4 regions of the Peribacillus sp. JNUCC41 genome follow, and region 2 is predicted to be linked to each of the others. Evidence: riboswitches for the same ligand, from Rfam matches in the RefSeq annotation. Region 2 holds a riboswitch; each other region holds the start of a gene.
The links. Region 2 has a riboswitch for thiamine pyrophosphate ahead of thiC (phosphomethylpyrimidine synthase ThiC). Riboswitches for the same ligand answer to the same signal wherever they lie in the genome.

Region 1 (3,115 bases), 550 kb from region 2:
ATCCATTTTTAAGGCAGAGACAGCCTTATCGTCGAGCAAATGATGACCGCTTTTGGAAATCATGACAGGGTCAAGGATAACGATGGCAGGCAAGAAGGTTTTAAGGGACGCAGCGACAGTTTCCACGATTTCTTTTGATCCAAGCATGCCTATTTTTACTGCGTCGACAGTAATATCTTCAAAGATAGCTGCAATTTGATCTGATATGATAGCTGTTTCAATTGGCTGTACTGAACGGACTTCCATTGTATTTTGTGCGGTTACGGCTGTGATGGCAGACATGCCAAAGACACCATGTGCAGAAAATGTTTTTAAATCCGCTTGGATTCCAGCCCCGCCCCCTGAATCAGAGCCTGCGATGGTTAATGCTGTTTTCATAAAAAAACCCCTTCATATAAGTATTTTTTAGAAGTATTTTAAGTAATATGAAAGCTAAAATCGCACCAGCGAATGAACTGAGCATAAAAGCCGGTAAAAAACCAAAAAGAGCAGCTTTTTCTCCCAATAGGAGGAGGGCAAGTGGATAACAGGCTAGGGAACCGATAATGCCGGTCCCGATCACTTCCCCTAAACAAGCGAATTTTAAGCTTTGTGTTTTTCGATAAAGGATTGCGGCCAAAAGTGCACCGATCATGCTACCGGGAAAGGCGAAAATTGAACCGGTACCAGACATGTTTCTAATGATGGAAACTAAAAAAGCTTGTGTCACTGCATAAGCTGGCCCCAATAGAACAGCCGTCAGGACATTTGCCAGATGCTGAATAGGAAAGACCTTTGCAAATCCTGCAGGAATGAAAATAAATGAACTGGTCAGCGTCGTAATTGCCGTGATCATGGCAGTCAACGTCAGTTTCTTGACAGGATTCATCATCTACAGCGGCCAATCTTGCTCATTATGAACCATATCCCAGAATAAATATTCATATCGGGAAGTAACCAAAAAGTGCTTTTCTAATCTAAGAAGTTCCTTTTCTGGCATGCCTTCCGTCAACTCTTCCAACAAAGCGATCAGCCATTTGTGTGCTTCCCCAAATTCAGGAGATGAATAGGACCTTATCCAATCTGAGTAGCGATTGTTTTCCAATGATGCTCCATTTTGTTCTTTTAGTAGCAAACCGATTTCATAATAATCCCAAGCGCAGGGCAGGAGACAGGCGATCAAGTCTGCCAAAGTCCCATGCTGAGCTGCATTTAGCATGTAGCCTGTATAGGCTAGAGTCGTTGGAGTAGGTTCTGTATCTTCCAATTCCTTGGAAGTGATCCCGAATTCGGAAGCATAATGCCGATGAATATCCATTTCCACTTGAAGGGTTTCATTTAAAATACTCGCAAACTTTGCCATGGTTTCGATGTTATGAGCTTTGATTACACCTAAAGCAAAGAGCTTGGAATAATCCATGAGATAGATATAGTCCTGCTTCAGGTAATAGGCAAATTTCTTTTCAGGAAGCGTACCATTTCCAATTGCCTGGACGAAGGGATGTGAATGGTTCCTTTTCCAAATCTCTTTTGACCGTGCATGTAGTCTATCACTGAATGTTTCTAATTTAACATTCTCCATTGTTCATCCTCCTTTAGAATGGATCCCTTTGTTAATGAAAAAACCCCGTTCCTGAATACGGAACGGGGTAGATGGATATAGTCTGAAAATGGACGATATCATCCACTTCCCTCCGCCGGTATGAGCCGGTTCAGGTTCAAAGGGTCCGGAACTAATTCCATCTCAGTCTTAAAAAAAGACTCCCCTAGTGGTGTGAATTGTATGTAATTACTGACATCATATCAGAAAGACAAGAAAATGCAACCCGCATTTAAAGAGGGACCATTTTGTCCAGGAAAAAAGGGAGAACCAGGTAATTGACTTTTGATGGTTATTAGGATAAAATCATGTCTACATCATTTATATATCGATTTCTTATCCAGAGAGGTGGAGGGACTTGGCCCAAAGAAACCTCGGCAGCGGACCCGTTTTGGGAACTGTGCTAAATCCAACAAGCATATGCTTGGAAGATAAGAAGAGCCGTACGGACACTGTCAGCCTCTTCTTGAATTAGAAGGGGCTTTTATTTTTGGGAAATAACGTTTAGTGACATAATAGAAAAGGTATATATAATTTGGTGAAAATAAAACAAGTTGATAAAGATTAGCTAACTAGAAGCAGGCTCTAGGATGACTAGGAAAGGAGCCATTTACATGGCAGAATTATTTAAGAGGATCGAACAGAGGAAGGCAAAGCTTATTGAAGAGTTATTGGCCAATGGAGTATACAAAACCTCTGATGAAAGGCACCTTTATGATGCCCCATTAAAAGTACTTGAAGATGAATATAAGATTGTTATAAATAAACCAAATACCGAGTCACCTTCTGAATGGATGACATAGTAAACGATGGACTATAGTTTGGGTTCTTGGATAAGAGATATGATGTAAGCATTCACAGTCTACACTAGTGGATGCTTTTTTGCGTTTAATAGAAAATGACACAAAATATACATAATTACAGAAATAATAGTCATTTTGTCACATTTAACCTTTAAAATAACACATTTAATTTCTGAAAAATAGTTGATTTTAACTAGTAGATTCATTATGATGAAAGTGTAAAAAAATTGAATAAATGGGAGGTGGCATATAATGCCTTGCCGTAAGGTAACTATAGAAAAAATAGAAGAGAAAAGAAAAGAAATGATCAACTTGGCAGCAATTTACGGCTTATCAAGTCTGCTAACTGTTCAAGCAAGTCAAGAATTGGATACGCTATTAAATGCGTTAACAAGTAAAAGAGAGTGTGAACATTTTTACCTCCAGAAAGCATATAGGTATTTTTAAATTAGCCAATTCGCACTCGATTAATATGAAAAAGCTACTGCTCAAGGCAATAGCTCTAAAGAATGATATTACATATCGACACGTTTACCAAGAATGAGCAAATCCCGCTCGATTCCATCCAACTCGGCAACTTGAGGTAAATGTGCCCATTCTTCAAACCCGAATTTGGAAAAAAGCTTAAGGCTTGGTGTATTGTGGGCGAAAATGAAACCCAATAGAGTCTTAACACCTAATTTTGGACTCCATTCAATTGCCTTTTGAATCGAAATTTGTCCGATTCCTTTTC
Region 2 (3,115 bases):
AATGCTCCTTCGGTGTCACATAACAAAGCATGGCAGTTCCAAACCATCCAATCATGGCAGCACCAATCGCAGAAGTGATATGATCGTATCCAGGAGCTATATCCGTTGTCAATGGTCCCAGAGTATAGAATGGCGCTTCTTGACAGACTTCCAGCTGCTTATCCATATTTTCTTTAATCAAATGCATCGGAACGTGACCAGGGCCCTCCACCATGACTTGAACATCGTGCTTCCAAGCAATCTTCGTCAGTTCCCCAAGTGTTTCCAATTCAGCAAATTGTGCCTCATCGTTTGCATCTGCAATGGATCCAGGACGAAGGCCGTCACCTAATGAGAAAGAGACATCATACGCCTTCATGATTTCACAAATCTCTTCAAAGTGAGTATAGAGGAAACTTTCTTGGTGGTGGGCCAAGCACCATTGTGCCATGATGGAGCCCCCTCGGGAAACGATTCCCGTAACTCGCTTGGCTGTCATGGGGATGTATCGCAAAAGGACACCAGCGTGTATGGTGAAGTAATCGACACCTTGCTCAGCCTGCTCGATTAATGTATCCCGGAAAACTTCCCAATTTAAATCCTCCGCGACTCCATTCACTTTTTCCAATGCTTGATATATCGGAACCGTCCCAACTGGAACAGGTGAATTTCTGATAATCCATTCCCGGGTCGTGTGAATATTCTTTCCTGTGGAAAGATCCATTATATTATCTGCACCCCATCGTGTAGCCCAAGTCATTTTCTCCACTTCAGCTTCGATCGATGAACTGACAGCCGAATTCCCAATATTCGCATTTATTTTCACATGAAAATTACGTCCGATGATCATGGGCTCACTTTCAGGATGGTTAATATTTGCTGGAATGATAGCCCGCCCGCTAGCTACCTCTTCTCTTACAAACTCAGGGGCCACATTTTCCCTGATCGAAATGAACTCCATTTCTGGAGTGATGATACCTTTACGGGCATAATGGAGCTGGGTTACGTTTTGCCCTTTCACTGCACGCAATGGTTTTCTTTTCAATCCCGGAAAAACTTCGGCATTGGATTGTGACTCAACTTTTTTATACCCGTTATCTTCGGGCTTTATTTCACGGCCATCATACTCTTCAACATCTTCCCGTTCCAGAACCCAGCTTCGTCTAATCGGGGCCAGACCTTTACGAATATCAATGGGATAATCTGAATCCGTATAAAAACCGCTTGTGTCATAAACTCGTAAAGGCGGATTCTCTTCTTCGCCGAATGACCCTGTAGTCGGACTTAGCTTAATTTCACGCATAGGTACTTTAATATCGGGTCTAGATCCTTCAGCATACACTTTTTTACTCCCGGCAAAACTGGACATAATTGAAACGTTCATGTCATTTACAGAATTACTCATCATGATTTCATTTCTCCTTTTTAAGTTCATTTAAAAAGGACAAAATCCAATCCATTTCGCACGAAAAAGCCAGATCTCATATTTAAGACCCGGCTAACGTTAGTATGACTACAGAAATGACCAATTGAAATGTCATTGTTTAGTAGATTCTAACTTCCCCACGCTGGTATGAACCAGATCAGGTCCTGAGGGTTAAGAAGCTTAAGCGCTTCTCTCTCAGCCCAACTTTTATTGGACACCCCTAGTCTGAATAATTTAATTGATTACAGGGTAACTATATATCACCCTTTTCATTCTGTAAATAATTTGAAAGACCTAATATTTTCATTACAACTCTCCAAAATCTGTTATTTGGAGAGGGCCATTAATTAATTCCCCAAGCTCTCAAGAATTGGGTAAAGCTCCTCCAAATGCTTGATTTCATAGGTTGGAATCACTTCATTCCGTTCCTTATCATGGCGATTTATCCAAACTGACTTTATGCCTACCCGTGATGCTCCAAGGATATCGGTCATTAAATTATCTCCGACCATCAATACTTCATCCTTATCAAGCTCCATGATTTCCAAAGCATGCTCAAAAATGGAGGCATCTGGTTTACCCCGTCCAAAAGCGCCTGAAATCACGATTTGGTCGAAATAAGGAACCAGTTCAGGCGTAATTTCAAGTTTGGTATTTTGCAGTTCAGGAGACCCATTCGTAAGCAATAGCAATTTGTACTTCCCTTTTAATTCATCGAGAACACGGAAGGACTCTTCATAGATAAATGGCTTTTTGCGTCTCTCGGCCGGGAATCGTTCTGCCAGTTCAAGCCCAAATTCCGGATCATCGATCCCTAATGCCTTCAAACCTCTCGTCCACGCTTCTTTCCGATAAGCCGGTGCAATCCCGGCCATCTTCCGGAATTCATCATGATCATCCTGAAAGTTTCCCCATAATCCCTCAAATGGGTTGATTCCGATCATTTGAGTGAATGCATATGTATCGTAAGAAGAATAAAGCTCACGTGCTTCCTTTCGCACAGCCTCTTCAAACTCGTCTACATTCAGGTCATATTTCTCCTTAGCCACTTCGCATGTGGCCACAAAAGTCTCTTTTACACTTTTCTGATCCCAAAGTAATGTATCATCTAAATCAAAAAAAACTGCCTTCAGCAAAATGTCCACCCCTCTTTCCCTATTATTGAATTCGCAAAAATTACACTATTACAATAATAAACCACAACCAATAAAAAAAGAATAACTATTCGGCAAATGCCTTCCTCTTTCTTAAAATAAGCAAAAATGACCTTCCCTTCCTGATGGGAAACCTAATATATTCCCTTTATCATCTTTCAAATACATAAAGCTTTCCATTACTGGCAATCTTGAACTTTGGACCTGTGAACCCCCGTCGTATCAGCTCTTTCCTCATATATACCATGAGGGCGGCATGACTCACGATCAGAACATCCCTGTCCCCTTTTGCTAAGACCTCATCCAATACTTTATTGATCCTTTGCTCAGCGATCTTAATTTCCGCCCTTGTCTGCTTGTTGATTACCGAGCAGCAGCGGATCCAGATGGCCCAAAGGATGAACGGCAGCTTAACCTTTCCTTTAAGTGGAGGGGAAGGTATTTCCCGCAGCTCCTCCATCCGATGAACCGTACCTGGATAGATATGTTCGGCTGTCTTGACAGCTCTCGACATATCACTGCAATAACATTCCTGCCATTCCTCCACACCAAATAA
Region 3 (3,115 bases), 1.5 Mb from region 2:
TTAGTTACTCCTGTCGCTTCCAGGACTTTAACTAGATAATAGGCAGTCACACCTGCAAAGAAAATGGAACCCACAAACCTCGCTATCATGAATAAAGATAGATTCCAAGTGGAAAGCGCACCAATTTCCCCATATGCAAAATCCATTAGTACGGATGCAAGGCAGGAAGCTACCGCAGCTAAAACGGCCACCGACATATTGAATTTTTTATATTTGAACGCCATGAACACCAGTTCCGCGAACAAGCCTTGGACCACCCCATATAACAGTACGGTCAGCCCCCAAGGAGAACCTAGAAAGAATTCCCCGGAAGCTGCAGCAATCTCTGCCAAAAGTGCCACACCCGGTTTCCGTAAAATTAAAAAGGCGGCGGGGCCAGCTATAAACCACATTCCATAAATAAGTTGATCCAGATGTAATCCTAATGGTTTAACGGAATAGTAAATCGAACCCCAAAGGATATAAACGATTCCAAATGCTACCGAAATCACGATCGTGACTAATATATCCGTTAATTTCAATCCTTTTTTCATTATTTCATTCTCCTTTATACTTCCAGTGTTTCCTGGTGCACAGGCCATCTCTCTAAACGATAAGCCATTTCCCAAAATGAGTATTCATATTGGCTGCTCAGGATAAAGTGCTCTTTCATTCTCTCCTTATCTTCGTCCGTTACTTTTTCAGCAATCTCATCCAGCCTCGCAATTTGTTCTTCCACCAAAGTGCGGAACCACTCTCCTCCGTACGCCGCTATCCATTCTTGATAAATCGGCTCTTCGGGTATGCAACCTTGCAGCTTTTCACCTATTTCATAATACAGCCAGTAACACGGCAAGATGGCTGCAATAACATCACCTAAATGTCCCGAATAAGCTGCACGATACATATGGGAAGTATAAGCATAAGCAGTCGGGGCGGGTTTGAAATTTTCCCTTTCTTCTTTTGTGATGCCTAATCTCTCAGAAAAATTCTCATGAAGTTTCAACTCCGCTTCATATGTTCCTTGTGCATGGCCGGCAAGCCTGCTTGTTGTATGTAAATCTGTAGCTTTGACTGCCCCTAAAGCTTGAACCCTGGCAAAATGAGATAAATAATAGGCATCTTGCATGACATAAAAACGAAAACATTCCAATGGCAATGTGCCATCTCCTATTCCTGCAACAAACGGGTGATTAAAACTAGCTTCCCAAATGTGATCAACTTCCCGACGGATTTCCTCTGAAAACTTCATGTCCCTTACCTCCAAATTGTATTTTTCAATGAATCTTACAGAAAAAGCCTTTTATCACCCCTTTTTTTGCAAACAAAAAACCACTTTCTTAAACGTAAAGAAAGTGGTTGTGCTTGAAAAAATACAGAATCGTATCGTTCCAGACCCCACTTCCCTACGCTGGTATAAACCAGATCAGGTTCTAAGGGTCTTAAAGTCATACTTTAATCTCAGCTTCTGCGGTAAAATAAACTTTTACCATTAAAGCACCCCTAGTGGTACAAATTGTATATTTAATTTCCATTTGCCTTTATATTAACACGATAAACCCAATTGTCAAACATATTAGAAAAAGTTTTCAACCTAATGCTTTAAGTTTACTAGCCTTTCAATCTTGCATAACCACCCAACTATATTGATTTTTAAACCATTGTTAATCCACCATTTACGGAAAGAGTTTGACCCGTAATATACCCTGCATCTTCCGAAACGAAATAGGCAACAGCACTGGCAATGTCCTCTGGTTGAGCTAGCCGGCGAAATGGAATCGCTTTTTCCAAGGCACCTGCTATACCTTCATTATATGAGCCTATTTCTTGAAATAGGGGCGTATCTGCAGGACCTGGCGCAATACAATTGATGTTGAGTTTGTGACGTGCCATTTCTCTTGCTATCGTTTTTGTGAAGGCAATCACCCCTCCCTTAGCAGCCGAATAAACTGCCTCTCCACTTGATCCTACTCTAGCTGCATCAGATGCAATATTTACTACCTTTCCGTAACCATTTTCAATCATGAGCGGTAAAATTTCCTTGCAAGTATGGATCTGGCCAAGTAAATTAATATCGATAATCCTTTTCCAAGTGCTAGGATCACTTTTTAAAAAAGGTTCCACCTTATCCCAGCCTGCGTTATTAACCAATATATCTATTTTATGATAATGATTCACTGTTTCTTCAACGGCTTTTTTAACACTTTCTAATTTCGTTACATCACAATGGACCGCTCTGGCTCCAAAACCCGAATTTTCGATTAAAGAAACCGTTTCCTCAGCATTTTTATGATTTATATCAGCCACGATGATGTTAAAATTGCGAGAAGCCAATTTTTTTGCAATCTCTCTGCCAATTCCGCTTCCGGCACCGGTAATAAATGCGATTCTTTTATTCATATATTTCCCTCCACTTTCACCATTTAGTCAATATGGTTTTATTTAAACTGCTTATATCTTGTCGACTAACTTTTCATTTATCATTTCCCGGAGCCGGAATTTCTGGATTTTCCCGCTTGCCGTACGAGGAAAGTCGTCCATAATTTCAAGAAATTCAGGCCAATATTGTTTGGCCAAACCCTTTTGCGAGAGAAATTCCTGCATAGAATCCATCGTGATCGGGCTCTTCCCCGTTTTCATGCTGATACATGCACATGCTTTTTCCTGAAGTCGGAAATCTGGAACTGCAATAACCTGAGCGCTAGAAATATCCGGGTGTTCATACAATACATTTTCTACATAAGCGACTGGAATATTTTCACCGCCACGTATGATAATGTCTTTGTTTCTTCCAGAAATTCGAATATATCCTTCTTCATCAATGAATGCTCGATCACCGGTAATGAACCATCCGTCACTAAATTCAGCTAAAGTATCATCGATCCGTTTAAAATAGCCGACAAAAAGAGCCGGACCCCTTACTAATAAAGAGCCTTCTATATTCGGGGCACACACCTCCCCTTCAAAATCTACGACCTTTAGTTCCATTCCCGGAAACGGAATTCCGTCGGTATTCGTCAGTTTTTCTTCTGGATCTTCAAGTCTCGTCAAGGTTACCAAGCCATCTTCCGTTTGACCCCACCCTGACAATATCTTGAACGGGACTTTTTCCATGGCTTCCTTTACTAAATGCCTG
Region 4 (3,115 bases), 2.3 Mb from region 2:
ACCTATTTCTGATACAATACAATTGGAAAGGCTGACAGGACTGTAATCGGACTTTGCACGGGGGATATTTTGTTGGAATTGACTATAGAAGGAACTATCCAGGAAAATGATATGATCTGTCAGGAATGCCGATATGGTGGCGAACGGCTTTCTATTGCTATTTAATTCATCGATGATTCCCTGTGAACTGGTAATCCCGATCCCATGGCCATATAAGAGGTCTTTTCCTAATAATATGGCATTTTCACCTTGCCATTCAGGAGTTGCCAGGTCGTGCTCAGGGTTTTTGAAGTAAAGGCAATCACCTGGTAAATAATCCCTTCCTTTATGAACAATGAGTTCCATATTTTGTGGAGGGTGCCAGTCATATAAAACTAGGTTTGAAAAAAGGTCGTCGAAATTCCTAGGGCCGATCAAATCCAAAATGGCCTTTAAAAAAGTGACGACTATTGCAGTCCCGCATTCAAAAGCATAAAGCCCTCCATTTATGAAAATATCAACGAGTGCAGCATGAGGGAGAACCCCTGGCTGAAGGGTAAAGGTGCCATCCTTTGAAAGGTGCCAATATTGTTGATTGGATGCCGATTCTTCAAGTGTGGAAAATTCTGCATTACTTTTATCCAACGCAATAGCTGCCGCAATGACCCGGTTCCTCAGTTGTATCTCGAAATTAAACATTCTAAAGTTCCGATATTCAAAAATGTTGGAATCCTCCGCCAGCAATTGGACGATTTCAAGTGATTTCGCAGATACTATTCCTGGTTGGATTTGACTGACATCTAACCGTTTGTGATTAATCTTTATCATGATCATATCCACCTTTTACTTATGAAATGAACGGTTTATAAAACCGGTAAACAAAAATGTTTACATATAATGCTCATTATATGAATGCAAGCTTTGAATTGACTATTTGGAACGTGACAGCTGAGAATGATTGGAATGAAAAGAGGCAGAATTTTTTTTGCTTTTATTCCAAAAGATGTTTTGCTAGAAATCCTAGAGTGCAGGAATACCTCTCCGATTAGCGAGAAGAAGCAAATTAGTATTCCTTTTTCCCCATGAATTGATATAATGAGAGAGAAAAGTTCATATGTACGAGAAATGTAGGGGGGCCAGTACTGCTGGCTGAGATTGCATCCTTTAGATGCTGACTCTTTGAACCTGATCTGGATGATGCCAGCGGAGGGAACATATTATTACTGACTTTCTGTTTTGTATGTTAACGTCCGAATCCATCTTCGGGCGTTTTTTGCTTTTTCATCCAGTATTTGAATAAACCCTGGAGCCCCATTATGGTTCCGGCATATGGATCTTATATGATGTGTAGGAGGATAATGACTTGAATAAATTCTTGCCACTGTTAACTTCGTTGTTCCTTTTGGCTGGATGCGGTGCAGGCGGAACTAATGAAAAAGAAGAAGCATCTAAAAATGAAGGAAATGAAAAATTAAAAAAAGTATCGGTCGTGCTCGATTGGACACCTAATACAAACCATACAGGATTGTATGTAGCCAAGGAAAAAGGTTATTTTAAAGAACAAGGTCTTGATGTGGAAATCATCATGCCAGGTGAAGCCGGGGCTGATAAGCTTGTCGCTTCAGGGAAATCTGAATTTGGCGTGAGTTACCAGGAGGGCATAACGCAGGCCCGCGTGCAGGGCGTGCCGATTGTTTCGGTAGCTGCCGTCATCCAGCATAATACCTCGGGATTCGCTTCACCTGAGGCAAAGAACATTAAAACTCCCAAGGATTTTGAAGGGAAAACGTATGGTGGCTGGGGGTCTCCGGTTGAAAAGGCCATCATTGATTCACTCATGAAAAAAGAAAATGCGGATGTAAATAAAGTGGATATAGTCAATACAGGAGACACGGATTTTTTCACTTCGGTTAAAAGGGATATAGATTTTGCCTGGATTTATTATGGATGGACAGGGATTGAGGCTGAATTGCGAAATGAAAAGCTTAATATGGTTTACTTAACCGAATACTCTGATAAGCTTGATTACTATACGCCTGTATTGACTACGAATGAAAAGATGATAAAAGAAGATCCGGAGACTGTTAAAGCATTCGTACATGCAGCTTCGAAAGGGTACCAGTTTGCGATCAAGAATCCTGATGATGCAGCGGACATGTTAATTAAATCTGCACCGGATCTTGATGCAAAACTAGTGAAGAAAAGCCAGGAGTGGCTGGCAGACAAGTATCAGGATGATGCTCCGCGATGGGGTGAGCAAAAGCTTGCAATTTGGAAGAATTACAGTGATTGGATGACTGAAAATAAGCTTCTTGAAGGTGATTTCAATCCTGAAAAGGCATTTACAAATGAATTTTTACCAAAATAGGAGGAAATACAATGGCCAACTCATTAATTAGCATACAGATCATTCCTAAAGGGGAAAATGTCATCCCCATGGTCGATGAAGCAATCAAGATCATTGAAGAATCAGGTGTCAAGTATGAGGTTCACCCGCTTGAAACGACAATGGAGGGTGAGCTTTCCGAACTTTTTGCCGTGATAGAAAAAATGAATGTAAGAATGATTGAAATAGGATCGCCGAATGTCATTTCCCAAGTGAAAATATTATATCAGCCAAGCGGGATAACGATGGATACGTTAACGGAGAAATATAGGGCATGAACGGAAGGGGAATTTGGAAGAAGGGGGCTCCCTTCTTTCTTTTATTATTGTTGCTGATAGTATGGGAGTCAGTGACAGTTTTATTGAAAGTCGAAGAATGGCTGTTTCCCGCTCCATCGGCCATTTTCATTGAAGGAATTGAGTCGTCCAGCAATCTATACGGACACCTTATATCCACAACCGAGCTTGCGTTGTCGGGTTTTTTTATTGGAAGCTGCATCGGCTTATTGATCGCGGCAATCTTACGCCTATTTCCAGGTGTGAAGGATGCGGTTTATCCTCTGCTCATACTATCACAAAATATACCCATCATTGTTCTGGCGCCGCTCTTGGTGATCTGGTTTGGCTTTGGCATGCTGCCTAAGTTAATCGTGATATCGCTTGTATGTTTTTTTCCGGTTGCGGTTGCATCATTGGATGGTTTACGCCAGACACCGTACGAACTTAAGCATTATTTCAAGATGATGGGAGC

Region 1: another riboswitch for thiamine pyrophosphate. It lies ahead of tenA (thiaminase II); the one in region 2 lies ahead of thiC (phosphomethylpyrimidine synthase ThiC).
Region 3: another riboswitch for thiamine pyrophosphate. It lies ahead of tenA (thiaminase II); the one in region 2 lies ahead of thiC (phosphomethylpyrimidine synthase ThiC).
Region 4: another riboswitch for thiamine pyrophosphate. It lies ahead of JNUCC41_RS01570 (ABC transporter substrate-binding protein); the one in region 2 lies ahead of thiC (phosphomethylpyrimidine synthase ThiC).

Annotation. Positions count from the first base shown of each region.
Region 1 is NZ_CP062163.1:3,210,867-3,213,981, forward strand. It holds gene thiD (bifunctional hydroxymethylpyrimidine kinase/phosphomethylpyrimidine kinase) at 1-378, opposite strand, end outside; gene thiW (energy coupling factor transporter S component ThiW) at 347-868, opposite strand; gene tenA (thiaminase II) at 872-1,561, opposite strand; TPP riboswitch at 1,652-1,757, opposite strand; SAM riboswitch class I at 1,913-2,017, shown strand; gene JNUCC41_RS15630 (Fur-regulated basic protein FbpA) at 2,194-2,382, shown strand; gene JNUCC41_RS15635 (aspartyl-phosphate phosphatase Spo0E family protein) at 2,635-2,829, shown strand; gene JNUCC41_RS15640 (GNAT family N-acetyltransferase) at 2,898-3,115, opposite strand, start outside.
Region 2 is NZ_CP062163.1:2,657,087-2,660,201, reverse strand. It holds gene thiC (phosphomethylpyrimidine synthase ThiC) at 1-1,387, opposite strand, end outside; TPP riboswitch at 1,523-1,637, opposite strand; gene JNUCC41_RS12995 (HAD family hydrolase) at 1,753-2,541, opposite strand; gene JNUCC41_RS12990 (histidine phosphatase family protein) at 2,711-3,115, opposite strand, start outside.
Region 3 is NZ_CP062163.1:4,192,768-4,195,882, reverse strand. It holds gene JNUCC41_RS20380 (ECF transporter S component) at 1-533, opposite strand, end outside; gene tenA (thiaminase II) at 548-1,231, opposite strand; TPP riboswitch at 1,366-1,494, opposite strand; gene JNUCC41_RS20370 (SDR family NAD(P)-dependent oxidoreductase) at 1,633-2,379, opposite strand; gene JNUCC41_RS20365 (AMP-binding protein) at 2,431-3,115, opposite strand, start outside.
Region 4 is NZ_CP062163.1:319,897-323,011, reverse strand. It holds gene JNUCC41_RS01575 (protein-glutamine gamma-glutamyltransferase) at 1-807, opposite strand, end outside; TPP riboswitch at 1,099-1,208, shown strand; gene JNUCC41_RS01570 (ABC transporter substrate-binding protein) at 1,343-2,347, shown strand; gene JNUCC41_RS01565 (thiamine-binding protein) at 2,359-2,643, shown strand; gene JNUCC41_RS01560 (ABC transporter permease) at 2,640-3,115, shown strand, end outside.